Linked DNA regions of Ciceribacter thiooxidans. The protein of the gene in region 2 interacts with the protein of the main gene of each other region in a pairwise test. Links are inferred from orthologs where the notes say so. Each region holds a gene or a part of one and is shown on either strand. Other genes may lie near its edges.

What was found.
Region 1: the proteins of tpiA (region 2) and pepT interact in binary tests that used the Escherichia coli proteins (3 or more experiments, as listed by UniProt). The link is inferred for Ciceribacter thiooxidans from one-to-one orthologs.

The regions. Positions count from the first base shown.
Region 1 is NZ_CP059896.1:1,330,463-1,339,135, forward strand. Bases 275-3,263 are described here. They hold pepT (peptidase T), read right to left. Parts: upstream 2,396-3,263; coding sequence 1,154-2,395; downstream 275-1,153. Other genes in these bases: H4I97_RS06200 (helicase HerA domain-containing protein), read left to right, coding at 275-1,136; H4I97_RS06210 (TerC family protein), read right to left, coding at 2,525-3,263. Outside these bases: more of H4I97_RS06200, read left to right, coding at 1-274; more of H4I97_RS06210, read right to left, coding at 3,264-3,514; rpsD (30S ribosomal protein S4), read left to right, coding at 3,940-4,557; H4I97_RS06220 (glutaminase), read left to right, coding at 4,627-5,553; tRNA 2-thiocytidine(32) synthetase TtcA, read left to right, coding at 5,615-6,502; H4I97_RS06230 (inositol monophosphatase family protein), read left to right, coding at 6,505-7,326; H4I97_RS06235 (multidrug effflux MFS transporter), read right to left, coding at 7,361-8,566. UniProt on the Escherichia coli protein: Cleaves the N-terminal amino acid of tripeptides.
Region 2 is NZ_CP059896.1:1,721,661-1,738,451, forward strand. Bases 1-2,956 are described here. They hold tpiA (triose-phosphate isomerase), read right to left. Parts: upstream 1,886-2,956; coding sequence 1,115-1,885; downstream 1-1,114. Other genes in these bases: H4I97_RS08135 (CTP synthase), read right to left, coding at 1-404; secG (preprotein translocase subunit SecG), read right to left, coding at 550-1,023; H4I97_RS08150 (alpha/beta fold hydrolase), read right to left, coding at 2,027-2,905; H4I97_RS08155 (hypothetical protein), read left to right, coding at 2,898-2,956. In the rest of the region: more of H4I97_RS08155, read left to right, coding at 2,957-3,092; parE (DNA topoisomerase IV subunit B), read left to right, coding at 3,109-5,169; H4I97_RS08165 (AI-2E family transporter), read left to right, coding at 5,398-6,597; H4I97_RS08170 (hypothetical protein), read left to right, coding at 6,759-7,169; H4I97_RS08175 (DUF2336 domain-containing protein), read right to left, coding at 7,175-8,347; H4I97_RS08180 (aldolase/citrate lyase family protein), read left to right, coding at 8,427-9,167; H4I97_RS08185 (flavin reductase family protein), read right to left, coding at 9,176-9,790; H4I97_RS08190 (nitroreductase family protein), read right to left, coding at 9,790-10,374; H4I97_RS08195 (hypothetical protein), read left to right, coding at 10,485-11,429; H4I97_RS08205 (DUF2267 domain-containing protein), read right to left, coding at 13,632-14,051; H4I97_RS08215 (iron-sulfur cluster assembly scaffold protein), read right to left, coding at 14,677-15,123; GTP cyclohydrolase I FolE, read left to right, coding at 15,402-16,007; hisI (phosphoribosyl-AMP cyclohydrolase), read left to right, coding at 16,036-16,497; H4I97_RS08230 (patatin-like phospholipase family protein), read left to right, coding at 16,602-16,791. UniProt on the Escherichia coli protein: Involved in the gluconeogenesis. Catalyzes stereospecifically the conversion of dihydroxyacetone phosphate (DHAP) to D-glyceraldehyde-3-phosphate (G3P).

The DNA.
Region 1 (8,673 bases), 390 kb from region 2 along the record:
ATCCGGTTCTGGTCGTGGTCGACGAGGCGCAGATGTTTGCGCCCTCCATGGGCGGCGACGTCTCGGAGGACGCGCGACGCATGTCGCTCGGCGCCATGACCAACCTCATGTGCCGCGGGCGCAAGCGCGGCCTTGCCGGCGTGATCGCTACCCAGCGCCTTGCGAAACTTGCGAAGAACGTCGCGGCCGAGGCCTCGAACTTCCTGATGGGCCGCACCTTCCTCGACATCGACATGGCGCGCGCCGCCGACCTGCTCGGCATGGACCGCCGGCAGGCGGAGATGTTTCGCGACCTGAAGCGCGGTAATTTCGTCGCTCTCGGCCCGGCGATGTCGCGCCGGCCGCTGCCGATCGTCATCGGATCGGTCGAGACCTCGGCGCGTTCCTCCAGCCCCAAGCTGATGCCGCTGCCGGAGGCGCCGCAGGACGTCGAGGACCTGATCTTCACGCCGGATCCGGAGGAGCTCGTCCGCCCGATCGTGCGCCGCGCACCGCCGCAGCCGCGGCCGACGACGGATATTCTGGCCGAGCTGTCGCGCGCGACACCGGCGGCCTCTACGCCGGTCGCGGCCGAAACCCGCCCCGGCGCCCTGGAAATGTCGCCCGAGGAACGGGAGGAGCGCCTCTCTGCTGTACTCGCCGAAATCCTCGATGATCCGCAGGCGGCGTATCGCACCGATTCCGTCCTCTACCAGGAGTTCCTGGTCCGCGCCCGGATGCGCCGGATCGGCGGCCCGCCGATGGCGATGGGCGAATTCCGTCGCCGGGTCGCCGTCGTGCGCTCGGGCGTCGACGAGGAGACGGCGGCCTCCGACGTCTGGAAAACGGCACTGTCGCTGGCCGAGGGTGTTTCAGAAGACCTGCAAGGCGTCTTCCTGATGATGGCGAAGGCGGCGATCCGCAAAGAAGCCTGTCCCTCGGACCTCCGGATCGCCCGGGCCTACGGCACGCATTCGGCGCGTCGTGCCCGAAGACTGCTCGGCTATTTCGAGGAGCAGGGGCTTGTCGTCGTCCACACCGATTTTTCCGGTAAGCGTATCGTCGCCTTCCCGGATCTCGAGGCGGAAACGGCGCCCGGAAGCGCAGACGCGGCGGACGACCAGTCGGCGCCGACGGATCATTTCGCGGCGGAGTAGGCGGGGATCCGTTCCCGTTATGCCCGCTCTTCCCAGACCTTCACCAGTTCGACGATCGTCTTCACCGCCGTTTCCATGTCTTGCACGCTGACCCACTCGAGCGGCGAGTGATAGGCGTGGCCGCCGGTGTAGATGTTGGGGCAGGGCAGGCCCATGAAGGAGAGGCGCGAGCCGTCGGTGCCGCCGCGGATGCTGTGGCGCACGGGCTCGAGACCAACGCGGCGGACGGCCTCTTCGAGATTCTCCATGATCTCCGGATGGCGGTCGAGGACTTCCTTCATATTGCGATACTGGTGTTTGACCGTGAAAGTGTGGCTCGAACCGGGATAGGTGGCCATCACCTCGCTGGTGATCTTCTCCAGCAGGTCTTCCTTTTCCTTCAGTCCGCCTTCCGTGAAATCGCGGATGATGAGCTGGATCCTGGCCGCTTCCATACTGCCCGAGATATCCACCGGGTGGATGAAACCCTCGCGGCCTTCGGTAGTCTCGGGGGCGATGTCGCGAGGCAGGCGGGCGACGATGTCGCTCGCGGCCTTGATGGCGTTCTCCATCTTGCCCTTGGCATAGCCGGGGTGCATGGCGACGCCTGATATGTCGATGGTCACGCCATCGGCGGAGAAGGTCTCGTTCTCTATCTCGCCGACCGTGGAGCCGTCGAGCGTATAGGCAAAGCGTGCGCCGAGCTTTTTCAGATCGACCTTGTCGGCGCCGCGCCCGATCTCCTCGTCTGTGGTGAAGAGGATCTTGACCGGCCCGTGCGGTATCTCCGGATTGCGGACGAGGAACTGTGCCGCCGACATGATTTCGGCTACGCCCGCCTTGTCGTCGGCGCCGAGCAGCGTCGTGCCGTCGGTGGTGACGATGTCGTGGCCGATCTGGTCGTTCAGCTGGGGGTGAGAGGCGACCCGGATCACCTGTGAGGGATCGCCGGTCAGGGTGATGTCACTGCCCTGGTAGTTGCGCACCAGCTGCGGCTTGACGCCGGTGCCGGAGAAATCCGGAGCGGTATCCATGTGCGAGCAGAAGCAGATGGCCGGCACATCCTTTTTTGTGTTGGCCGGGATCGTCGCATAGACGTTGCCGTGCTCATCGAGATGTGCATCATCGAGCCCGAGTGCCTTCAGCTCCCGCTCGAGAAGGCGGCCGAGGTCTTTCTGCTTTTCGGTCGAGGGCTGCGCCTGTGAGGTCGGATCGGACTGCGTGTCGATCACGACGTAGCGGAGAAAACGGTCGAGAACGGTGTCATGGGGAAGGGACATGGGGGATATCCGATTCTGGCTGAAGGTGAGGCGAACTTAGCGCGCCGCTCTCGCCGCGGGAATGCCGGTTTCCAGAAAAGAAGGCCGCGCCGGGAGGTTCCGGCGCGGCGGTTGGTCGAGAGGAGCCGCTTATTCGGCGGGTTTGGTTGCTGCGGGCTTGCTGCGCGTTGCCCAGAGCGAGCCGAGAATGCCGGCGGCGAGGATGGCGACGGTGACACCCAGCGAAACCACCGGCGGGATCTTGGCGAGGCCCAGCATGTCGGCGACGAAGATCTTCGAACCGATGAAGATCAGCACGAGCGACAGCGCATATTTGAGATAGGCGAAGCGGTGGATGAGAGCGGCCAGCGCAAAGTAGAGCGCCCGCAGCCCGAGGATCGCGAAGATGTTCGACGTGTAGACAATGAACGGGTCGGTGGTGATCGCGAAGATCGCCGGGATCGAATCGACGGCAAAGACGAGGTCGGCGAATTCGATCAGGATCAGTGCCAGCATCAGCGGCGTCAGATAGGTTCTCAACCTGCCCGTCTTCGGGTCGGCTTCGCGGGTAAAGAACCTGTCGCCACGCAGACCTTCGGTGACCGGCAAGCGCTTTCGCAGCACTTTCAGAACCGGATTGTTCTCCACGTCATAGGGCTCGCTGCTCGAAAACAGCATCTTGATGCCCGTAATGATCAGGAAGGCGGCGAAGAGATAGAGAACCCAGCCGTAGTTCTCGACGACGGCCGCACCGGCGGCGATCATGATGCCGCGCAGTACGATCACGCCGAGAATGCCGTAAAGCAGGACGCGGTGCTGGTATTCGCGCGGGATGGAGAAGTAGCCGAAGATCATGGCGATGACGAAGATATTGTCCATCGCCAGGCTCTTTTCGATCACGAAACCGGTCAGGTATTCGACGCTTGCCTGCTGGCCGAACTGGCTCCAGACAAAACCGGAGAAGAGAATGCCGAGCGTGATGTAAAAGCCGGACATCAGCAGGCTCTCCCTGATGCCGATCTCGTGGCTCTTCCTGTGAAGAACGCCGAGGTCGAGGGCAAGAAGAGCGATCACGGCGGCAATGAAGGCGAGCCACATCCAGACGGCGGCGCCCTGGAAATCAACCCATAGGAAATCCATGACATAATCCATGCCGGATCAGGTTGATTGGAAGAGCACCGACATCACGGTCGATCCGGCGATACACGTCAGAGGGGCCCGGTGCCGGGGATGGAGGTGGTAAGCCGGCCGGACGCGTTCAAGAGGCGGGCAGAGAAAATCCAGGGCTGCCTGCCGAACGGTGTCGTGATATGCCGGAAAGACCAGACCGTGAGAACTCGCCGGGTTTGCAGGGTGCTTGTTGACAATCCGGCGACTTGCCCCTAAAGACAGCGCCAGCACCGGGTGGCGACGCCCGGTGTTTCATTTGACATGTCCCGTGGCTGCTCCGTTGCTGACGTGAGCCGCCTGTCAGGAAAAGCCGAAAGGTGATCCAGAGGAGGGCGTGTTTCCTAACAGAGCGGGGCCGGAAGGTGCCGCCATAAGAAGACGTGAAAGGAAATACGATGAGCAAGCGCGCATCATCCAAGTACAAAATTGACCGCCGCATGGGCGAGAACATCTGGGGCCGTCCGAAGTCCCCGGTCAACCGCCGCGAATACGGCCCGGGCCAGCACGGCCAGCGCCGCAAGGGCAAGCTCTCCGACTTCGGCGTGCAGCTGCGCGCCAAGCAGAAGCTGAAGGGCTACTACGGCGACATCCGCGAGAAGCAGTTCCGCGCGACCTACGAAGAAGCCAACCGCCGCAAGGGCGACACCGGTGAAAACCTGATCGGCCTGCTCGAATCGCGCCTCGACGCCATCGTCTACCGCGCGAAGTTCGTGCCGACCGTCTGGGCTGCTCGCCAGTTCGTCAACCACGGCCACGTTACCGTCAACGGCGTTCGCGTCAACATCGGTTCCTACCGTTGCAAGGCTGGCGACGTCATCGAAGTTCGCCAGAAGTCCAAGCAGCTGGTTTCGGTTCTGGAATCGGTCCAGCTCGCCGAGCGTGACGTTCCGGACTACATCGAAGTCGACCATAACAAGATGGTTGCGACGTTCGTCCGCGTTCCGACGCTCTCCGACGTTCCGTACCCGGTCGTCATGGAACCGCAGCTGGTCGTCGAATTCTATTCGCGCTGATTTGCGTGCTATCCGGAATTCAGAAAAGCCGTCCCTCGGGGCGGCTTTTTTGTTAGGAGGACTGTCGTCATGGATATTCAGGCACTTCTCGACGGGATTGTTGCAGAACTCGCGGGACGGCGGGGCGAGGGCAAGGTGGCGGACTATATCCCGCAACTCGCCAAGGTGGACCCCAACCAGTTCGGCATTGCAGTGACCACGGTGGACGGCGAGGTCTACGCGGCCGGGGATGCCGCTGTGCCCTTCTCCATCCAGAGCATTTCCAAGGTCTTTATGCTGACGCTGGCACTCGGCAAGGTCGGCGAGGCGCTCTGGCGCCGGGTCGGTCGCGAGCCGTCGGGCACGGCGTTCAATTCCATCGTCCAGCTCGAGCATGAGCACGGCATCCCCCGCAATCCCTTCATCAACGCGGGCGCCATCGTCATCTGCGACCTCGTTCTCGCCGGCTACAAGCCGAAAGAAGCGATCGGTGAATTCCTGCGCTTCGTGCGTTCGCTCGCCGACGACGACACGATCACCATCGACAGGGCGGTGGCGCAGTCGGAAACGGCGACGGGCTATCGCAACTACGCCCTCGCGAACTTCATGCGTTCATTCAACAACCTCCAGCATGATGTTGATCATGTTCTCGGAGTTTACTTTCACCAGTGTGCGCTTGCGATGACCTGCCGGCAATTGTCGCGGGCGGGGCTCTTCCTCGCGGCGCGTGGCGCGGACCCGATCGGCGGCTATTCCGTGGTATCGGAGAAGCGGGCGCGACGCATCAACGCGCTGATGCTCACCTGCGGCCACTATGATGGTTCGGGCGACTTCGCCTTCCATGTCGGCCTGCCGGGCAAGAGCGGTGTCGGCGGCGGCATCATGGCGATCGCGCCGGGCAAGGCCTCGATCGCCGTCTGGTCGCCGGGGCTGAACAAGGTCGGAAACTCCGCACTCGGCACCGTCGCGCTGGAAATGCTCGCTTCCCGCACCGGCTGGTCGATATTCGGGGCTTGATCTTCGCGCGCCGAGCGGGCATTGCCAGTGCGAGCCATCCCGGCTGTCCCGGAGCCAGACGATGACACTTTCGACGTCCGCCGAGCAATTCGATGCCGATGCCGGCGATGATGGAGAGATCGCGGAGGCGATTGCCGTCCATCCGGTCTTTGCCAATGCCCCGCGCTCGGTCGGCTTCAACAAGCTGCGCAAGCGGCTGATCCGCCAGGTCCGGCAGGCGATTACCGATTTCGACATGCTGAAGGGGCAGAAGCGCTGGCTGGTCGGGCTTTCCGGCGGCAAGGACAGCTATGGGATGCTGGCGCTGCTCCTCGACCTCAAATGGCGGGGCCTGCTGCCGGTCGATCTCGTCGCCTGCAATCTCGACCAGGGGCAGCCGAACTTTCCCAAGCGCGTGCTGCCGGACTATCTCGCATCGATCGGCGTTCCGCACCGGATCGAGTACCGCGACACCTATTCGGTGGTGACGGAAAAGGTGCCGCAAGGCGCCACCTATTGTTCTCTGTGTTCAAGGCTCAGGCGCGGCAATCTCTACCGTATCGCCCGCGAAGAGGGCTGCGAGGCGCTGGTCCTCGGCCATCACCGCGAGGACATCCTCGAGACCTTCTTCATGAACTTCTTCCACGGCGGGCGGCTCTCGGCCATGCCCGCGAAGCTGCTGAACGACGACGGCGATCTCATGGTGCTGCGCCCGCTCGCCTATGCCGCGGAGGAGGACCTCGCGCGGTTCGCCGCCGCGATGCAGTTTCCGATCATCCCCTGCGATCTCTGCGGCTCCCAGGACGGACTGCAGCGCAATGCTATGAAGGAGATGCTCGCAGGCATCGAAGCGAAGATGCCGGGCCGCAAGGACGCCATGCTCAGGGCGCTCGCCCATGTTGACCCGTCGCATCTGCTCGATCCGAAGCTCTTCGACTTCTCCTCCCTCTCGCCGACAAAGGATGAATGACCATGGCCGATCTCGATATCGCTGCGCTCGCCAACGTGCTCCAGGAGGCGGCGTATGCCGAGATCCTGCCCCGTTTCCGTAACCTCGGAGAGGGCGACATCCGGATGAAGACCGAGGCGATCGATCTCGTCACCGAAGCCGACGAGGCGGCCGAGCGCATGATCCGCGACCGTGTGGCCGAACTGTTGCCGGATGCGCTGTTCGTCGGCGAGGAGTCGGTCGCCGCCGATCCGGCCCTTCTCGGGAAGATCGCCGATGCCGATCTCGCCATCGTCGTCGACCCGATCGACGGCACCTTCAATTTCGCCGTCGGCCTGCCGCTGTTCGGCGTGATGCTGAGCGTCGTCTCCGAAGGCGAGACCGTTGCCGGCATCATCTACGACCCGATCGGCAATGACTGGGCGATCGCGGAGAAGGGATCGGGTGCCTGGCTCTGCCGCACCGACGGCACGCAGGAGCGCATGGCCGTTCGGCCGTCGCAGCCGCTTTCGCAGATGATCGGTATCGCCAATACGGGCTTCTTCGAAATCGAGAAGCGCCGCAAGCTGCTGGTCAATCTTGCGGAGGTGCGCCTCTTCACCAGCTATCGCTGCGCGGCCCACGAATACCGCCTGCTCGCCCAGGGGCATATGGACTTCGCCATGTACAACAAGCTGATGCCGTGGGACCATCTGGCCGGCACGCTGATTGCGCAGGAGGCGGGGGCCCACGCGGCCCGCTTCGACGGTTCGCCCTACCTTCCGCATCATACGAGCGGCGGTCTGCTGATCGCCAATGACCAGGAGAGCTGGCGGGAGCTCATGGCGAAGGTCTTCACCGTCTGAGACAAAAAGCCCGGTCATACCGGGCTTTTTCTTGTCAACGCGGGGCGTTTTGCGGCCGGAACAACCGTCCCTTCTCGGCGATCAGCACGAAGACCAGTCCGATCAGCGAGACGGTGAAGTAGCCGGCCACCATGGGCAATGCGGTCCCGTCATAGGCCTGGCCGATCGCGGCGCCGATCAGCGAACCGCCGACCGTTCCCATGAAGCCGAGTACCGAGGACGCCGTACCTGCGACATGGCCGAGCGGCTCCATGGCGAGCGAGTTGAAGTTCGAGCCGATCCAGCCGAACTGGAACATCGCCAGCGCGAAGAGCACGAAGAACAGCGGGAAGGGCATCGGCTGCGGTCCGAAGACCTGTATCAGCAGCCACACGAAGGTGATGGAGATGAAGCCCAGCAGCGAGGCATGCGAGAGCCGCCGCATGCCGAAGCGTCCGACGAGCCGCGAGTTCACGAAGGACGACAGCGCCATGAAAGTCGCAACGCCGGCGAAGGCGACCGGAAACCATGTGCCGAGATGGTAGATGCCGACATAGATCTGCTGGGCCGAGTTGATGAAGCCGAAGAGGGCGCCGAAGATGAAGGTGCTCGCCAGCGTGTAGCAGAGTGCCACGCGGTCGGTGAGCACGATGCGGAACCCTCCGAGGATCGACCGGGCCGTGAACGGCCGGACATCGACCGGCGACAGCGTTTCCGGCAGCCGGATGTACATCCAGCAGCCCACGAGCGTCGCCACGGCCGCCATGAAGACGAAGATCAGGTGCCAGTGGCCGAGCAGCATGATGACCTGGCCGGTGCCGGGAGCGACGACCGGGATCACCATGAAGACCATCATGATGAGCGACATGACTTCCGCCATCTGGCGCCCGCCGAAGACGTCGCGGACGACCGAGATGGTGATGACACGCATGGCTGCCGAGCCGAGCCCCTGCATGAAGCGGAGCACGAGGAGCGCGCCGAAGCTAGGCACCAGCGTGACGGCGAGGGAGGAGACAACGTAGACGCCGAGGCCGAACAGCATCGGCTTGCGACGGCCGAAGCGATCGGCCACCGGGCCGTAGAAGAGCTGGGCGATGCCGAAGCCGATCAGATAGGCGGAGACCACATACTGTCGGTGATTCTCGTTGGTGACGTTGAGGGCACTGCCGATCTGCTGCAATCCCGGCAGCATGATGTCGATCGCCAGTGCGTTCAGCGCCATCAGGAACGCCATCAGCGCGATGAATTCCGGTCGTCCCATGCCCTTGAGCAGGGAAGGACGCGATTCAAGTGGTTTGTTCATCGAATCCATTCCTGAAAAACAGCGAGAAGGCGCCGTGGGAAGCGGCGCCTTGGCAAGTTGTACGC
Region 2 (16,791 bases):
AAATCGTAGTCCTCGTTACCTTCGACGACGAAGTCCTTGATCTCGTTGGTGACGTGCGGGATGACCTGAACGGTCGCGCCGAGATAGTCGCCACGACGTTCCTTGTCGATGATGTTCTTATAGATGCGACCGGTGGTGATGTTGTCTGTCTTCGTGGCCGAACGCCCCGTGAAGCGTTCATAGTGACCGAGGTCGAGGTCGGTTTCCGCCCCGTCATCAGTGACGAACACTTCGCCGTGCTGCGTCGGGCTCATCGTGCCCGGATCGACGTTGAGATAGGGGTCCAGTTTGCGCAGGCGCACGCGGTAGCCCCGCGCCTGCAACAATGCTCCGAGTGCCGCGGCTGCAATGCCCTTGCCAAGAGAGGAGACCACGCCGCCTGTGATGAATACATATCGCGCCATGGGAGTCACCGGATACCTTTTCGAGACTGATTCCGCCAGCCAAAAACGATCGTGTCCCGTCTTTTTTTCTGGGACGAGGCGGAATACTTGACAAAAGAAATCCGGCGGACCCGAGAGCCCGCCGGAGTGGAAATCGTGAATCCGATCAGTTGCCGGTCGGAACGGCGTTCGGATCGGCCGGCTTCTGGGCCGGGGCTGCACCCTGCGTGCCTGTGGCAGGCGCCGGGGCGCCGGCAGCCGGAGCTTCCGCCGGAGCGGTTGCACCCGAAGCGGGAACCTCGGCCGGGGCCGTCGCGCCCGAAGCGGGAGCCTGCGCCGGCGCACCGCCGAGCTGGTCGAGAACGTTGGAGCCGTTGGAGGTACCAGCCGGAATGCGGTCGAGGATGTCGGTCGGCTTCGCCTCGTAGCGGGCAAGAACGCCAAGGCCGAGCGAGGTGATGAAGAACAATGCCGCCAGGATTGCCGTCGTGCGGGTCAGCGCGTTGGCCGTACCGCGTGCCGACATGAAGCCGGAGCCGCCGCCGATGCCGAGGCCGCCGCCTTCGGACCGCTGGATGAGCACGACGCCGACCAGCGCCAGCACGATCATGAGATGAATGACAATCAAAACGGTCTGCATGGATGTTCCATCCTGCCCATGGGCAAAATCTGAAAGGATTGGCGGCTCTTTACATGAGAGGTCGCGTCAAAGAAAGCCCCTCGGCAGCAAATCAGGCGAGGAGTTCACCATAGACGCCGTATATGGCGAGGAAGTCGGCAGCCTTCAAGCTCGCCCCGCCGATCAGCGCGCCGTCGACGTTTGCCACCGCCATCAGTTCGCTGGCGTTGGAGGGCTTCACGGAGCCGCCATAGAGGATGCGCATCTTTTCGCCCTCGCCGCCGAAGCGCTTCACGAGCTCGGCACGCATGAAGGCGTGCGCCTCCCGGACGTCCTCGACGGTCGGTGTCAGCCCCGTGCCGATCGCCCAGACCGGCTCGTAGGCAATAACCGTGTTTGCCGCCGTTGCGGCATCCGGGAGCGATCCGGCAAGCTGGTTCTTCAGCACGTCGAGGGTGCGACCGGCCTTGCGCTCCGCTTCGGTCTCGCCGATGCAGACGATCGCAACGAGTTCGGCGGCATGGGCGGCTTCGGCTTTCGCGCGAACGAGATCGTCGGTCTCGGCATGGTCTGTGCGGCGCTCCGAGTGGCCGACGATGACGTAGGTACCGAAACAATCCGCGATCATCTCAGCCGAGATGTCGCCGGTATGGGCACCGGATACGTTCTGGTGGCAGTCCTGCGCGCCGATCGCCAGCGGGCTGTCGTCGCAGAGCGCGGTCGCGACGTAGAGCAGTGTCGCCGGCGGGCAGATCAGGCTTTCGACCTTCTCCGACAGGGGCGATTTCACGCCTTCCGCAATCGCCTTGATCTGGTCGAGCGAGGCACGCGTGCCGTTCATTTTCCAGTTTCCGGCGACAAGCGGACGAACATTCGGTGTCATGGCAAACTCCTACCCCTCTCTAACGTCCCTGCCCGACTAGCAAATGCCGCCGCGAAAGGAAAGCGGGAACGCCTGTTTTGCCGGGACAAAGCAGGCTGACCTTTCGACACGGTCCGGCTGAGAACACGGGTGCCATCACGGTCAGTGGACAAAAATCCAGTTGAGAATTTCCCGCCAGTCGCTCATCCGCACGGGGGTGCCGTGGGAGCCGGTTTGAAAGAGCGTGAAGCGTGTCGGATATTTCTCGCCATGCAGGCGCCGGTAGAGCGCGATCTGGTCATCGGCCGCATAGACGCTGTCGCGGCTGCCATGCGTGAAGAACAGCGGAAGCTTGTGCTTATAGGCGGCGCTGCCGATGAAAGCCGGATCGGTCGCGCCGCCGAGGATCGCCATGCCTGCGAGCTTCTCGACGGTTGCCGCATCGCGGGCGATCCCCCAGCAGATGAAGCTGCCCATGGAGGCGCAGGCGAGCACGACCGGCTTGCCGGAGGACTGCGCCGCGCTGAAGCGGATCAGATCGGCGATCGCCGCAACGCCGTCGCTGTCGAAAGAAGGAACACTCGGCGAATAGTAGGTACCGCCATTTTCGACCGCGAGGTTTTTCAGCCGGTTGAAATTGCCGCCGAAGGTGAAGTCATTCGCGCCCAGCCTGCGGTCGCCGCCGCGCCCGTGGACGAAGATCACGGTGAACCGGCTTCCTTCGGCGGCACCGGTTCGCGTCACCGCGAGCTTCCGCGTGCCGAGATCAAGGGTCTCGTCGACCTGTTGGCGCCGGACCCCGAGCGAGACATAGGCCGATTTCACGCGCCGTTCCGGGATCTGGTCGCGACCGTTGATGTCACGCATCTCCTGATAGTCGACGACCTTGAAGTCGCCGCCGTCGCCGCTCTCGACCACCGTTTGGCTGGAAAAGAGTTCATCCTTGAAGGGCTTGAGCGCTTCGGAATCAGCCCTCGTGGCACCTGCAAGGACCAGCAATGTGCCGAAAGCGAGGGCAAGGCGGAAATGAGCTGTGGACATCTCGACGACCGTCGCCTCCTTGCCGGAACGCGCCTTGCCATTGCCGGCCGGCGACCGCAAAGCTTGCCTGAACGAACGCGGCGCCGGTCCGGCCAAGTCGCGCCTGCGCCGCCTTTCTGGCACAATTCGGGTGATTCGCAAGGGCGATCAGGTGTGGACGCCATGCTGGTTCCGCCCGACGAAATAGATTATTGAACGACGCCATGGACGACAACAACGATCTCTTTGCGGGCATGCCGCTCACCCCGAGGCCCGAGCAGACCCCTGCTCCGACCACGCCATCCGAGCCTTCGAGCGAGGTCGCGAAGCCGCGCGCCGCGCCCGCTTCTTCGACCGATAACGAGTACGGCGCGTCCTCGATCCGCGTGCTCGAAGGACTTGAGCCGGTGCGGATGCGTCCCGGCATGTATATAGGCGGCACCGACGAAAAGGCGCTTCATCACCTCTTCGCCGAAGTCATCGACAACTCGATGGACGAGGCGGTGGCTGGCCATGCCGACTTCATCGACGTCCATCTAGACGCCGAAGGCTTCCTGACCGTCACCGACAACGGCCGCGGCATTCCCGTGGAGAACCATCCGCAGGTGCCGGGCAAATCGACGCTCGAAGTCATCATGACCAAGCTGCATGCCGGCGGCAAATTCGACGGCAAGGCCTACGAGACGTCCGGCGGTCTTCATGGTGTGGGGGTTTCCGTCGTCAACGCGCTTTCCGATCTGCTTGAGGTCGAGGTCGCGCGCAATCGCAAACTCTATCGGCAACGCTTCTCCCGTGGCGTGCCGCTCGGCGGCCTGGAAGAACTCGGCGAGGTCCACAATCGCCGCGGCACACGGGTGCGCTTCCATCCCGACCCGCAGATCTTCGGCGACAAGGCACGGTTCGAGGCGGCCCGCATCTTCCGCATGGCCCGCTCGAAGGCCTATCTCTTCGGCGGCGTCGAAATCCGCTGGAGCTGCGATCCAAGTCTCGTGCCGGAAGGTGGCGACATCCCGGATAAGGCAGTCTTCCATTTCCCCGGTGGTCTCAAGGACTATCTCGCTGCGACGATCGGCAAGGATTTCACCGTCACCCGCGAGATCTTCGCCGGGCGGACGGAGAAGACCGGCGGCCACGGCGCGATGGAATGGGCGGTCACCTGGTACGGCGGTGACCCGGCGCTGCACTCGTACTGCAACACGATCCCCACACCCGAAGGCGGCACGCACGAAGCGGGCCTGCGCATCGCGCTCACCAAGGGGCTGAAGAATTATGCCGAGCTGACGCAGAACAAGCGCGCGCAGCAGATCACCACCGACGACGTGATGATCTCGGCGGTCGGCATGCTCTCCGTCTTCATCCGCGAGCCGGAATTCGTCGGCCAAACCAAGGACAAGCTCGCGACCGTCGAAGCCCAGCGCATCGTCGAGAATGTGCTGCGCGATCCCTTCGACCACTACCTCGCCGACAATCCCGCCGAGGCGGCGAAGCTGCTCGACTGGGTGATCGAGCGCGCCGAGGAACGGCTCCGGCGGCGCAAGGAAAAGGAAGTCAACCGTAAGACCGCCGTGCGTAAGCTGCGCCTGCCCGGAAAACTGGCCGACTGCGCGCAGAACACCGCGGAGGGCGCCGAGCTCTTCATCGTGGAAGGCGATTCGGCCGGTGGCTCGGCCAAGCAGGCGCGCAACCGCGCCAATCAGGCGATCCTGCCATTGCGCGGCAAGATCCTGAACGTCGGCAACGCCAGCCGTGAAAAGCTGATGGCCAACCAGCAGATCGCCGATCTCGTCCAGGCACTCGGCTGCGGCACCCGCACGAAATACCGCGACGAGGACCTGCGCTACGAACGCATCATCGTCATGACCGATGCGGACGTCGACGGCGCGCACATCGCCTCGCTGCTCATCACCTTCTTTTATCAGGAAATGCCGGAGCTCATCCGCGGCAATCACCTCTACCTCGCCGTGCCGCCGCTCTATGTCATCCGCCAGGGGGCGAAGACGGTCTACGCGCGCGATGACGCCCACCGGGCGGAACTGATGGAAACGGTCTTCAAAAGCAAGAAGGTCGAGGTCGGCCGTTTCAAAGGCCTGGGCGAGATGATGCCGGCCCAGCTCAAGGAGACGACCATGGACCCCGCCAAGCGCACGTTGCTGCGGGTCGAGATCGACGACGTCGATTTCGAGGGCACCCGCGACGCGGTGGACGCACTCATGGGATCGAAGCCGGAGGCGCGCTTCCGCTTCATTCAGGAGCGCGCGATCTTCGCCGAAAACCTCGACATCTGACGACGGGAGCCGCGAGGCTTCTTGATGACCTCAACGCTTGCGGTTGCGACGGAGATGTCATTAGGCAGACGCAAACATCCCTGATATAAGGGCGGCAGTCGTCGCCCGGCGTTCGCAAAGAACGGCCGGGAGATCCGTTGATTTTGGTGCACCCGCCCGCATATCGGCGGGCCACGGTCGCGGCGCTTATCGCCGCCCGGACAGATCGAGTAGCCTATCGTCGTGAGCATGAACGAAAACAACAAGAAACCGAACGCACCACGTTGGCTCGGGCCGGTGGCGCCGAGCCGGACGGCGCTTATTCCGCCAATTTCCGCAGCCCGCTGGCTCCTCGTCCTGATCGTGATCGCCGGCATCTATTTCTTCCACGGCTTCGTGGTGCCGGTGCTTGCGGCACTGGTAATCGCCTTTGCAAGCTGGCCGCTCTACAAGGAACTCCTGCGCCGGATCGGCGGCAACACCACCATCGGTGCGACGCTCGCCATCCTGTTCATCGTCGCCTTTCTGGTCGTGCCGATCGGTATCGCCGTCAGCTACACGATCGGCGAAGTACGCCAATGGATCGGCTGGGCGCTCGAGGTCAACCGCTTCGGTGCGCCGCCGCCGGACTGGATCACTGCGCTCCCGGGCGTCGGGCCCTGGCTCGGTGAAAAGTGGCAGGAGCACATCGGTTCTCCGGGGGCCATCGGCTCCCTTATTCAGATCGTCAGTGGCGCCAATATCGGCAACATCTACCGGGCACTGATCGCGGCGGGTGACGGCGCCTTCCACCTGATTTTGACCCTGCTCTTCATGCTGATTGCGCTGTTTTTCGTCTACCGGGACGGCTCGAACTTTACCCGCCAGCTCGATCTGCTCGGCGAGCGCATCCTTCCGACCCGCTGGGAACGCATTTCCCGTGTCGTGCCGGCGACCATCAGCTCGACGGTGACCGGCATGACGCTGATCGCGATCGGCGAAGGCATCGTGCTCGGCACAGCCTATTGGCTGGCTGGGGTCCCCTCGCCGGTAACGCTTGGGGTCCTGACCGGGATGATGGCCCTGGTGCCGGGCGGAGCGCCGCTTTCGTTCACCCTCGTTTCCTTCTATCTGCTCGCGCGTGGCTCCTATGTCGCCGGCATCGGGCTGCTCGCCTGGGGCACGGTCGAACTCTTCATCGTCGACAAGACCGTTCGGCCGCGCCTCGTCGGTGGGCCGATCAAGTTGCCGTTTCTGCCGACTTTCTTCGGCCTCGTCGGCGGTGTGAAGACCATGGGCTTCCTCGGCCTTTTCATCGGCCCGGTGCTGATGGCGCTTATCGTCTCCATCTGGAGGGAGTGGATGCGCGAGGTCGAGCTGTCCGAGCCGCGCGATGGCGACGGCATTGAGCCGGTGATCGGCGAACTCCCGCCGGAGACATCGCTGATCCGCAAGGCGTCCGTTCCCTGAGGACGGCGCCCGATCTACGGTCCTCGTGCCTCCTCGACCAAGTAACAACTAAGCCAGGCGTCGTGCATTAAATTCCGTTCAGGATCGGCATTCGCCATGGTGTCGCTCGAATGCCGGCGTTAACAGATCTTCGCGAGATGCAGATTCGGGGGATCAGCCGCATGAAAACCGCCGCCATCATGATGACCATTCTCGGCTGCGACGACAGCGTCAGCCAGTGCCATTACATCGACACGGCCGACCAGAAATGGGTTTCGATCGAGCTTTGCCACGCAGCGTCGGAGCAGGTGCTCGAAGGCTATACGGGCGCCAACTACCCCATGGTGATCGCCGTTTGCCAGCCTCCGGAGAATGCCGGAAACGAGGCCGCGACCGCCCCACAGGCAACCGAAACGCCGCCGGCCGAGGCGGCAAAACCGCCCGTCGAGGAACAGGAAAGTCTTGCGGCGAGAGCCGTCGCGAGGATCCGCGGCGTTCTGCCCGGAACCGAACGGATCAAGATGGTGTTCGAGACACCGCTCCACGTGGTCGCAGACGGCTATTCCTGGGTCGCGAAGAGGCTGACGCCCTGAGTTTTTCAGGCCGCGGTGAGCGCGAGCCCGGTCGCGTAGTCACGCGCGAGACGACGCTGATCGATGATCGCGAGTTTTTCGACCGTATCGAGAAGCGCTCTTGCGGTCTCGCTTTCCGGCGGTTCCTTGCGATAACGCTCGATCAGACGGGCGGAAACGCTCTCCATTTCGCTGCCACAGGCCGCCTGGATCGCGTTCCGCCAGAGCATGATTGCCTCGACGAAAACCGGGCTAACTTCCCGCGGCAGCCCTGTCGTTTCGAGAAGCGCGCGAACCGCATGGAAGCGTCCCGTCGCGAGGATCGACCGCACACGCCGTTCATCGAGCCCCGACAGGCTCACCATGCCGGCGGCGAAGAAGTCGGTGCGACCGGAACACAAAGCATGCATGAGAAAGGCTGGCGTCAGCCGCCCGGTGTCCCGCAAATGTTCGACAAGCGCGGGCAGTTCATCCGGCAGGACATTGGCGGCGATGGTGATGGTGGCGCTGGCACCGGCCTCGCGGATCAGGTGTTCGATGCGGCGGCTGTCGACCGCCGCCCTGACGAGGCCGAACCTGGCAAGCGCCTCCGTCACGTGCTGGACGAGCAACTGGCGGGCATCTGCCGGCAGGTCGTCGCGTTCAAGCAGCTGCGCGCGGACGTTTTCGTCACCGCCGTGCCGCTCCGCGATGCGCTTCAGGGTGAAGCGGGCGATATCGGCAGCAGAATTTTCGAGCAGCACCACCGTTTCGTCGGCATCGCCGATCTCGGCGAGTGCGGCAGCAAGTCCGCGCCCTACATACGGACGGGCGGCGATCAGCATGCGCGTCGCAGTCGATCCCCGTCCGGCGAGGTCGACGAGATCCGATTCACTGAGAACGGGTGAGCGGAGGATCACTTGCGAGGCGATCTCCAGCTGGTCCTCGGCGAGCGAGATCATCAGCGCACGCGGCGCCTCCTGCGCGTCGGCAAGTGCCTCGGCGAGCGCGAGGCGTACCCGCGGAGACGGATCGTCCAGCAGGTAGGTCATCGCCACCTTGGCGGCGCGCCGCTCTTCGGCGGCCATGGTCGAGCGCAGGAACGCCCGTGCAAGGGCATTGGCTGCCCGCGCCCGGTCGCCCGCCCTTGCGGTCTCAACCCAACGAAGAAATGTCTCTACGATCAATTCCAGCCCCAGCGGATGCAAGCGAGTCCCCATGGCCTGTCAGCCACGGTTTCACACTATCGCCAAAGTGTTTAAGATTGGTTCACCATATCCGTTAACCACGAGGTTTCCCTTGAAAACATATGGGCTGTTTGAGCTCGGCGGACGGCGCGTCCGATCCGTGCTTCTCGTTGGGCTTTTCGATGAACAGGACATCGCGGGTGCCGATGCCGTAGCTCTCGACCTCCGTGCGGATCGCATGAAGAACGCGGCAATTGCGCCAGCAACCGTTAGGGCTTTCACCCAGCGGATCGGAAGAAGCCAGACGCCACCGGCCCTTCTCGCGCTTGTCCCGCCGCCCGTCGACACGGACGCCCTCGCCCTTGCGCTGTCGCTCGTCGTCCCTCACCGACCGGACGCGATCGTGCTCAGCGGCGCGACCTGCGGCGCGGATGTCCAGAAGGCCGATGTGATGCTCTCGGTGGAAGAAGCAAAGGCGGGCCTGACGGTCGGCCACATCGCGATCCTTGCGCTTGCCGGCGACAATCCGGCGGGTGCTTTGTCGGCCGCGAGCCTTGCCGGAAAATCGAAGCGCCTGGCGGGGCTCGCCTGGAACCCGGCGGCGCTTGGCGAAAGCCTCGGGATCTCCGCCGCCATCCCCTCCCCGCGCCTTCCCTGTGGTCTGGCAACCGCGCGCGGGCTTATCCTGCTCGGCGCAGCATCAGCTAGCGTCGCAGCGGTCGACTGGCTCGGAGCGGAGACCAACGAGGACAGTGTGTCCGAGACGTGCCAGACCGCGTTGCACGATGGCTTCTCCGCCATGATCTGCGAGCGACCGGAACAGGTCGCCACGGTCAATCGCCTCTTCTCGTGAAGGCTGCGTCAGGTTTGCGAGGGCGGCGTCGGGCGCAGGAGTTCGAATGTCTCCGAAGCCTCGGCGTAATCCATATAACCCATCCGCGCCATCGGCCTCGCCAGCGCTGCATCGAAGCGGCCGTCGCGCAAGACCCGCTCGTCAATGTGGATGCCGACGACCTCGCCGAAGACAGCATAGCTGTCGGAGAAGCCGCCGGCAGCCGTCTTCAGGCGATGGATCTCCGTCACCTTGCATTCGAACGCAGCAAGAGCCTCACCGACATAAGGCGCATCGACCAATTCCCCCGTTCGAGCCGTGAGGCCGGCGATCGAAAATTCATCGACACCGTAGGGCACGACGACCGACGACTCGTTCATCGGCTTCAGGATCTCGGCGCCGACGAAACTGGTGGTGAAGACACCGGTCTCCTCGACGTTGCGCAATGTGTCCTTTCGTCCGCTCGACGAGAACATGACGATCTTCGGCCGGTCGCTCACGGCGTTGAAGAAGGAGTACGGAGAAAGATTCCTCGAGCCGTCCTTCCCCTTCGAACCGATCCAGCCAATCGGCCGCGGCGTTACGATCGCCTTGAACGGGTCGTGCGGCAGGCCGTGGAGGTTCGTATCCGTGGTGTAGAACATCATTCGTCTCCGCCGACCCAACTCACGACGTCGCTGATCGCCGGGCGCGGGCGCTCGGTGACCGGGAAGGTCGTCGAACCTATATGGATGAAGCCCGCCACTTTTTCTTCCGGAGCGATTCCGAGCAAGGGATAGGCACGCTCGTCATAGGCGAACCACTCCGTCAGCCAGTTGGAAACGTAGCCGTGGGCGTTGGCCGCCATCAGCAGGTTGAGGCAGACTGCACCCGCCGACATCAGCTGTTCCCATTCCGGGATCTTCTGATGCGGCGCAGCGCGGCTGACGACGGCGATCACGACCTGCGCCCGGGTAAATCGCGTCTTCTCGACCGCCTGCATTTCACCACTCAAGTCCGGGTTCTTCTCCATCGCCATCGCAAGCAGCGCATCGCCGATCCGCGCCCGTTCGGCGCCCCGATAGACGATGAAGCGCCACGGCGCGAGCTTGCCATGATCCGGAACCCTGACGGCCAGCGTCAGAATCGCTTCGATCTCCTCCCTCGACGGGCCGGGTTCACACATCTGAAAGGCCGGCACGGAACGGCGAGTCGCCAGATATTCGGCAAGGCGGATGTCGTTTTTCATGGTGATTTGCTTTCCCTTCGGCTGGAGCGACAGACAAAGTCTTGAAATTGCCATCGCATTCGGATTGAAGTTGCTTCCATTGGTGAGGAAGTCAACTGATTGTGCATTCCATGAGAGTTCATCGTTTTGTCACCCGCCTGGCCCTCATGCTGGCGGTCAGCCTGCCGGCGATGCCGTCGATGGGAGCGGACGATGCGTTCAAGTCGTTCAAGCAGCTCGACAGCACCACCAAGATGCCAAAGCTCAAGGCCTTTTCACCCGACTTCGGTGAGACGCTGAAACCGCCGGTCGCGAAAAACATCGTCTTCGAAGCCAAGCTGACAGGAAACGGCGATCCCGTTCAGCAGGGTCTCTCCTGGCGCGTCTTCAGCCCGATTCCCGCCGACGACGGCAAGCTGCCGCTCGTCGCGAGTTCCGAAGGCGGATCGGCCGACTTCCAGCTTTCGCCCGGCGACTATTTCGTCAACGTTTCGTTCGGCCGTGCCGGCGCCACCAAGAAGCTCACGGTTCCGGAGAGCGGCGACGTCGAAAAGCAGGTGCTGGTGCTGGATGCCGGCGGCATGCTGCTCAACGCCGTCTCGGGCGACGACACACGCATACCGACGACCGACCTGAAATTCAGTGTCTATTCCTCGGAAACGCAGGAAGACGGCGAGCGCGGGTTGGTGATGGCCAATGTCAAGCCGAACACTATCGTGCGGCTCAACGCAGGGACCTACCACGTCGTTTCGGAATACGGCTCGGTCAATGCCGTGGTGCGCGCCGACCTGAAGGTCGAAGCCGGAAAACTCACTGAAGCGACGATCCAGCACCGCGCCTCGCAGATCAGCTTCAAGCTGGTATCCGAAGCCGGCGGAGAAGCGATCGCCGATACCGCCTGGTCGATCCTCACGGGCTCCGGTGACGTGGTCGCCGAAAGCGTCAGTGCCTTCCCGGTCATGGTCCTCGCCGAGGGCGGTTATACGGCGATCGCCCGTAACAAGGACAAGATCTACCAGAAGGACTTCACCGTCGAAGCCGGCCACAACATCGACGTGGAACTGATCCTGAACTGACGCGCCTGCCGCGGCGCTCCCGCTCATCCCAAACCGCACGAAAGAAAACCGGCGGGCTCCGAAGAACCCGCCGGCGCTCATTCGCGATCGCGTACCAATCAGGCGCGGGCGTTCTTCGCCTCGACCTTGCGCTTGACGTCGGGCGCCGTTGCTTCCCACGAGAGCGCCGAAACGGCCTCGTCGAGCGACATCGACACCTGCTCCTGCGATCCGAGGCGACGGATATTGACCGTCCGCTCTTCCGCCTCGCGCTTGCCGCAGACGATAATCACCGGAACCTTGGTCACCGAGTGCTCGCGGACCTTGTAGTTGATCTTCTCGTTGCGGAAGTCGGTCTCGACCGTCATTCCGGCCTCGCGCAGGGCTTCCGCCACTTCGTTGCCGTAAGCGTCGGCATCCGAGGTGATCGTCGCGACGACCACCTGGACAGGCGCGATCCAAAGCGGCATGTGACCGGCGAAGTTCTCGATCAGGATGCCGAGGAAGCGTTCCATCGATCCGCAGATCGCCCGGTGGATCATCACCGGTTGGGTCTTCTCCGAGTTCTGGTCGATATAGAAGGCTCCGAAGCGTTCCGGCAGGTTGAAGTCGACCTGGGTCGTACCGCACTGCCATTCACGGCCGATCGCGTCCTTCAGCGTGTATTCGAACTTCGGCCCGTAGAAGGCGCCCTCACCCGGCAGGATGCCAGTCTTGATGCGACCGCCCGACTGTGCCTCGATCTTCTGCAGGACGTCCATCATCACGCCCTCGGCACGATCCCAGAGATCGTCCGAACCGACGCGCTTCTCCGGACGGGTCGAGAGCTTCACGACGACTTCGTCGAAGCCGAAATCCTTGTAGACCGAGAGGATCAGGTCATTGATGCGCAGGCATTCGGCCGCCATCTGCTCGTCGGTGCAGAAGACGTGCGCATCGTCCTGGGTGAAGCCGCGAACGCGCATCAGACCATGCAGTGCGCCGGACGGTTCATACCGATGAACAGTACCGAATTCCGCAAGCCGGACGGGAAGTTCGCGGTAGGACTTAAGGCCATGCTTGAAGATCTGCACGTGACCCGGGCAGTTCATCGGCTTCAGTGCGAAGACGCGATCGTCGTCGGTCTCGTCCCCGCGACCGTCACCTTGAACATGTTGTCGCGATACCAGCCCCAGTGGCCGGAGATTTCCCAAAGCGACTTGTCGAGCACCTGCGGCGCGTTGACCTCCTGGTAAGTGCCGGAAAGCCGGCGACGCATGTAGGAGACCAGCGTCTGGAACATGCGCCAGCCCTTGCCGTGCCAGAACACGACGCCGGGACCTTCCTCCTGGAAATGGAAGAGATCCATTTCGCGGCCGAGCTTGCGGTGGTCGCGCTTTTCGGCTTCGGCCAGGATGTGCAGGTAATTGTCCAGCTCTTGCTGCTCGGCCCAGGCGGTACCGTAGATGCGGGTCAGCATGGGATTGTTCGAGTCACCACGCCAATAGGCGCCGGCGACCTTCATCAGCTTGAAGGCCGTTCCGATCTGGCCCGTAGAGGCCATGTGCGGGCCGCGGCAGAGGTCGAACCAGTCGCCCTGATAGTAGATCTTGAGGTCCTGATCTTCCGGGATCGCATCCACGAGTTCGACCTTATAGGCCTCACCCTTGGCGGCGAAGACCTCCTTGGCCTTGTTGCGTGGCCAGACTTCCTTTGTGAACGGCTTGTTGCGCTGGATGATCTCCTTCATCTTCTTCTCGATCTTCGGCAGATCGTCGGGCGTGAAGGGTTCGTCCTTGGCAAAGTCGTAATAGAATCCGTTCTCGATCACCGGACCGATCGTCACCTGGGTTCCCGGCCAGAGCTCCTGCACGGCCTCGGCCATGACGTGGGCGGCATCGTGACGGATCAACTCCAGCGCGCGCGGATCACTGCGGGTGACGATTTCGATCTTCGCACCGTCGGTGACCGGATCGGCAAGATCGGTCGTCACCCCGTTCAGCGTGACGGCGACAGCCTTCTTGGCCAGCGACTTCGAGATCGACTCGGCGACGTCCCGACCGGTCGTGCCGGCAGGAAAGCTGCGCTCGGAGCCATCGGGAAATGTGAGGGAAACGGAAGCAGACATGATGTTCTCCTTATCCAGTCCCGCCAACGAATGCGGGTGGTGAAAGGGCCGGATTCGACCGGCCGTAACGTCGGCGTGATATCGGGAAATCGGCCGGGAGTAAAGGCGATTGCCGGCTAGTCGAGCCAGAAGCGCTTCGCCTCTTCCGGCAGGCCGGAGAGCGCCTGTTCCATCACGGCCGTACCGAGCATTTCGCGAAGAACGGACGCCACAACGCCGATCGCGTTCTCGGTCGAGAAATTGTGGTCAGGCCGCAGGGCCTTCACCTCCAGCGTCATCGCCTCCCTTGTACCGAAGGTCTTCCGCGGCTCGTGAAGGTCCCAGTCGCGAATGAAGAGCGCGCGCAGACAGGCAGGCAGCATCTGCGCAAAGGCAATCGCGTCCGCCGGCTCCAGACGTCGCCGGAACGTGCGAAGCACGCCATCCACCATGGTGAAGGCCTGGTTGCTGGTGGCGAGGCCGGCGCGGTCGCGCACGGCGGTCAGGAAGTTCTCGAAATCCCGCGTAGCCTGCCGGTATTCCATTGGAACCGTCATGACGCAGCGTCTCCCTCTCTCACGGCGCAGCCTCACGCACGTGTGCCACCGCCGTCTCTCAGCGATTGATGTCCGAGCGGTGCAAACCGGCCCGCCAATAACGCCACGGCGCCCACCAGCGAAAGCGCTCGTCCAGCCTCTCCGGTACGGGATCATAACCCCAGGTGCCGCCTGGACCACACCGTCCGACCCGGAAGAGCGTCAGAAACCCACCCGCCCAAAGGCCGTGCCGGGCGATCGCCTCGTAGCCGTATTCCGAACAGGTCGGCATGTGGCGGCAGGAATTGCCGACGAAACCGGAGAGCGTCAGTTGATAAAGGCGGATGAACCCCATGCCGAGGAGCCGGCCGGGCGTCCTGGCGAATGGGCCGGACCAGTTGCGCGAGCGTCGTGTTTGATACCCCCTCTGTCACTTCGTGACATCTCCCCCTCAAGGGGGGAGATTGGAGAAGATGCCACAGTATCCGGCTCCTTCCTTTCGTCATCTGACGCTGAACAGTTCTTGCACATGATGCGCTACGCTCGCGCGACTTGGCGAGTTTCGCCCGCGCATGGAACACCCGATCTCCCCCCTTGAGGGGGAGATGTCACGAAGTGACAGAGGGGGTAAGCTTATCGGTCAAGATCAAGCCTCTACCGCTTTCGTCTGCTTCGCCTCGATCTGTTCGATCGCGTCCACCACGGCGTCGAAGGTCAGCATGGTGGAAGCGTGCCGCGCCTTGTAATCCTTCACGGGTTTCAGGAACCGCATGTCCTCGAAACGACCTGACGGTCCGTCCCCATCGGCCTTCAGCATCGCAAGCATGTCTTCCCTCGCCCGGCGAAGCTCGTCCGCCGTCGCGCCGACGACGTGGCGCGCCATGATCGACGACGAAGCCTGTCCGAGGGCGCAGGCCTTCACCTCATGGGCGAAATCGGTGACCACACCGCCATCCATCTTCAGGTAGACCCTGACCTTCGAGCCGCAGAGCTTGGAGTGCTTTTCGGAAACCGCATCGGCATCCGGCAAGGACCCTATCCGCGCGATATTGCCGGCAAATTCAAGGATCTTGCTGTTGTAAATGTCGTCCATGCGCTATCGAACCTTAGAATACGATGCTAGAAGCGGCCCGTTCCGGGCAACTGTCGACGCCACGGTAACAGTGTGTCGCACCGTCGTTCCTTCACATGCCGCGTCGGGCTCACTATATAAGAAGTGCAAACGCGGTCCAAAGAAAACAAGTGCCTTGTCGCGTACCGCCACGGACAATCGAGAGATATGGGCTTGCTATCATGAGCCGAGTTACGCATTTACAGGCTGGAAGAACACAAGACCCCGTCGGGCCGTCGACGGACCGGGAGACCGAAGGCATGGATGCATTCGCCAAGAAACTGTCGCAGGAGAGCACTCGGCCGACCCGCGAGGAAGCGGAGGAAGCCGTTCGCGTGCTGCTGCGCTGGGCCGGCGATGACCCCACCCGCGAAGGATTGCTCGACACTCCGAAACGCGTGGCGAAGGCCTATAGCGAGCTTTTCGCCGGCTACGATGCCGATATCGACGACGTGCTGGGCACGACTTTCGAAGAGGTCGCCGGCTATGACGATATCGTGCTCGTCCGTGACATTCCGTTCTTTTCCCATTGCGAGCATCACATGCTGCCTGTGATCGGCAAGGCGCACATCGCGTATCTGCCGTCCGGCCGCGTACTCGGCCTTTCCAAGATCGCCCGCATCGTCGAGGTCTTCGCCCGCCGTCTGCAGACACAGGAAGCGATGACTGCGCAGATTGCCGACGCGATCAACCAGGGCCTCAGCCCGCGCGGCGTCGCCGTCTTCGTCGAAGCCGAGCACATGTGCATGGCCATGCGCGGTGTCCAGAAGTCCGGCTCCACGACGCTCACCACCACCTTCACCGGCAGCTTCAAGGACAGCGCCGCCGAACAGGCGCGCTTCATGTCCATGGTGCGTGGCCGCTGACCGCCTTAAACCCTCCGGAAGACAGGTCATGACCATCATCTTCGAACGTCCCCCGGCAGACAAGGACGCGCTGGAGGCGGACGGCGCTTTCACGCCGAAATTCGACGCCAACGGCCTCGTAACCGCTGTCGTGACCGACGCGAGAGACGGCGAGCTTCTGATGGTCGCCCACATGAATGCCGAAGCGCTCGGCCTGACGCTGGAAAGCGGGATCGCGCACTATTTCAGCCGCTCCCGCAACAAGATATGGAAGAAGGGTGAAACCTCCGGTAATCTCCAGCACGTAAGGGAAATGCGCGTCGATTGCGATCAGGATGCCGTCTGGCTGAAGGTCGAGGTCGCCGGGCACGACGCGACCTGCCACACCGGCCGTCGCTCCTGCTTCTACAGGCGTGTGTCCTCGGCCGGCGGCGAAGCTCGACTTGAGATAACCGATCATCACCGGCATTTCGATCCAGACACGGTCTACGACGACGCGACAAAGGGCTGACTTCGACCAGCAACGGCACAACGGCGCCCTTTCGCTAAACGATTTGGTAAGTCTCCGGTGCGTTAATCGAAGCATTGGGAGCGTTCAGCTCGAGGTGTGCGTAAATGCTGAACTGGAATATGAGGAACAATCCGTCTGCTGCCGGGACTGGCCAGGGTAGCGGCCAGGAGCCGATTGTCGTGGATCCCGGCCCTGTTCCCTCACCACCAAAGAAGGCACCGATCGCGCTTGCGCTCGGCGGCGGCGCCGCCCGTGGCTGGGCCCATATCGGCGTGCTTCGCGCACTCGATGAAG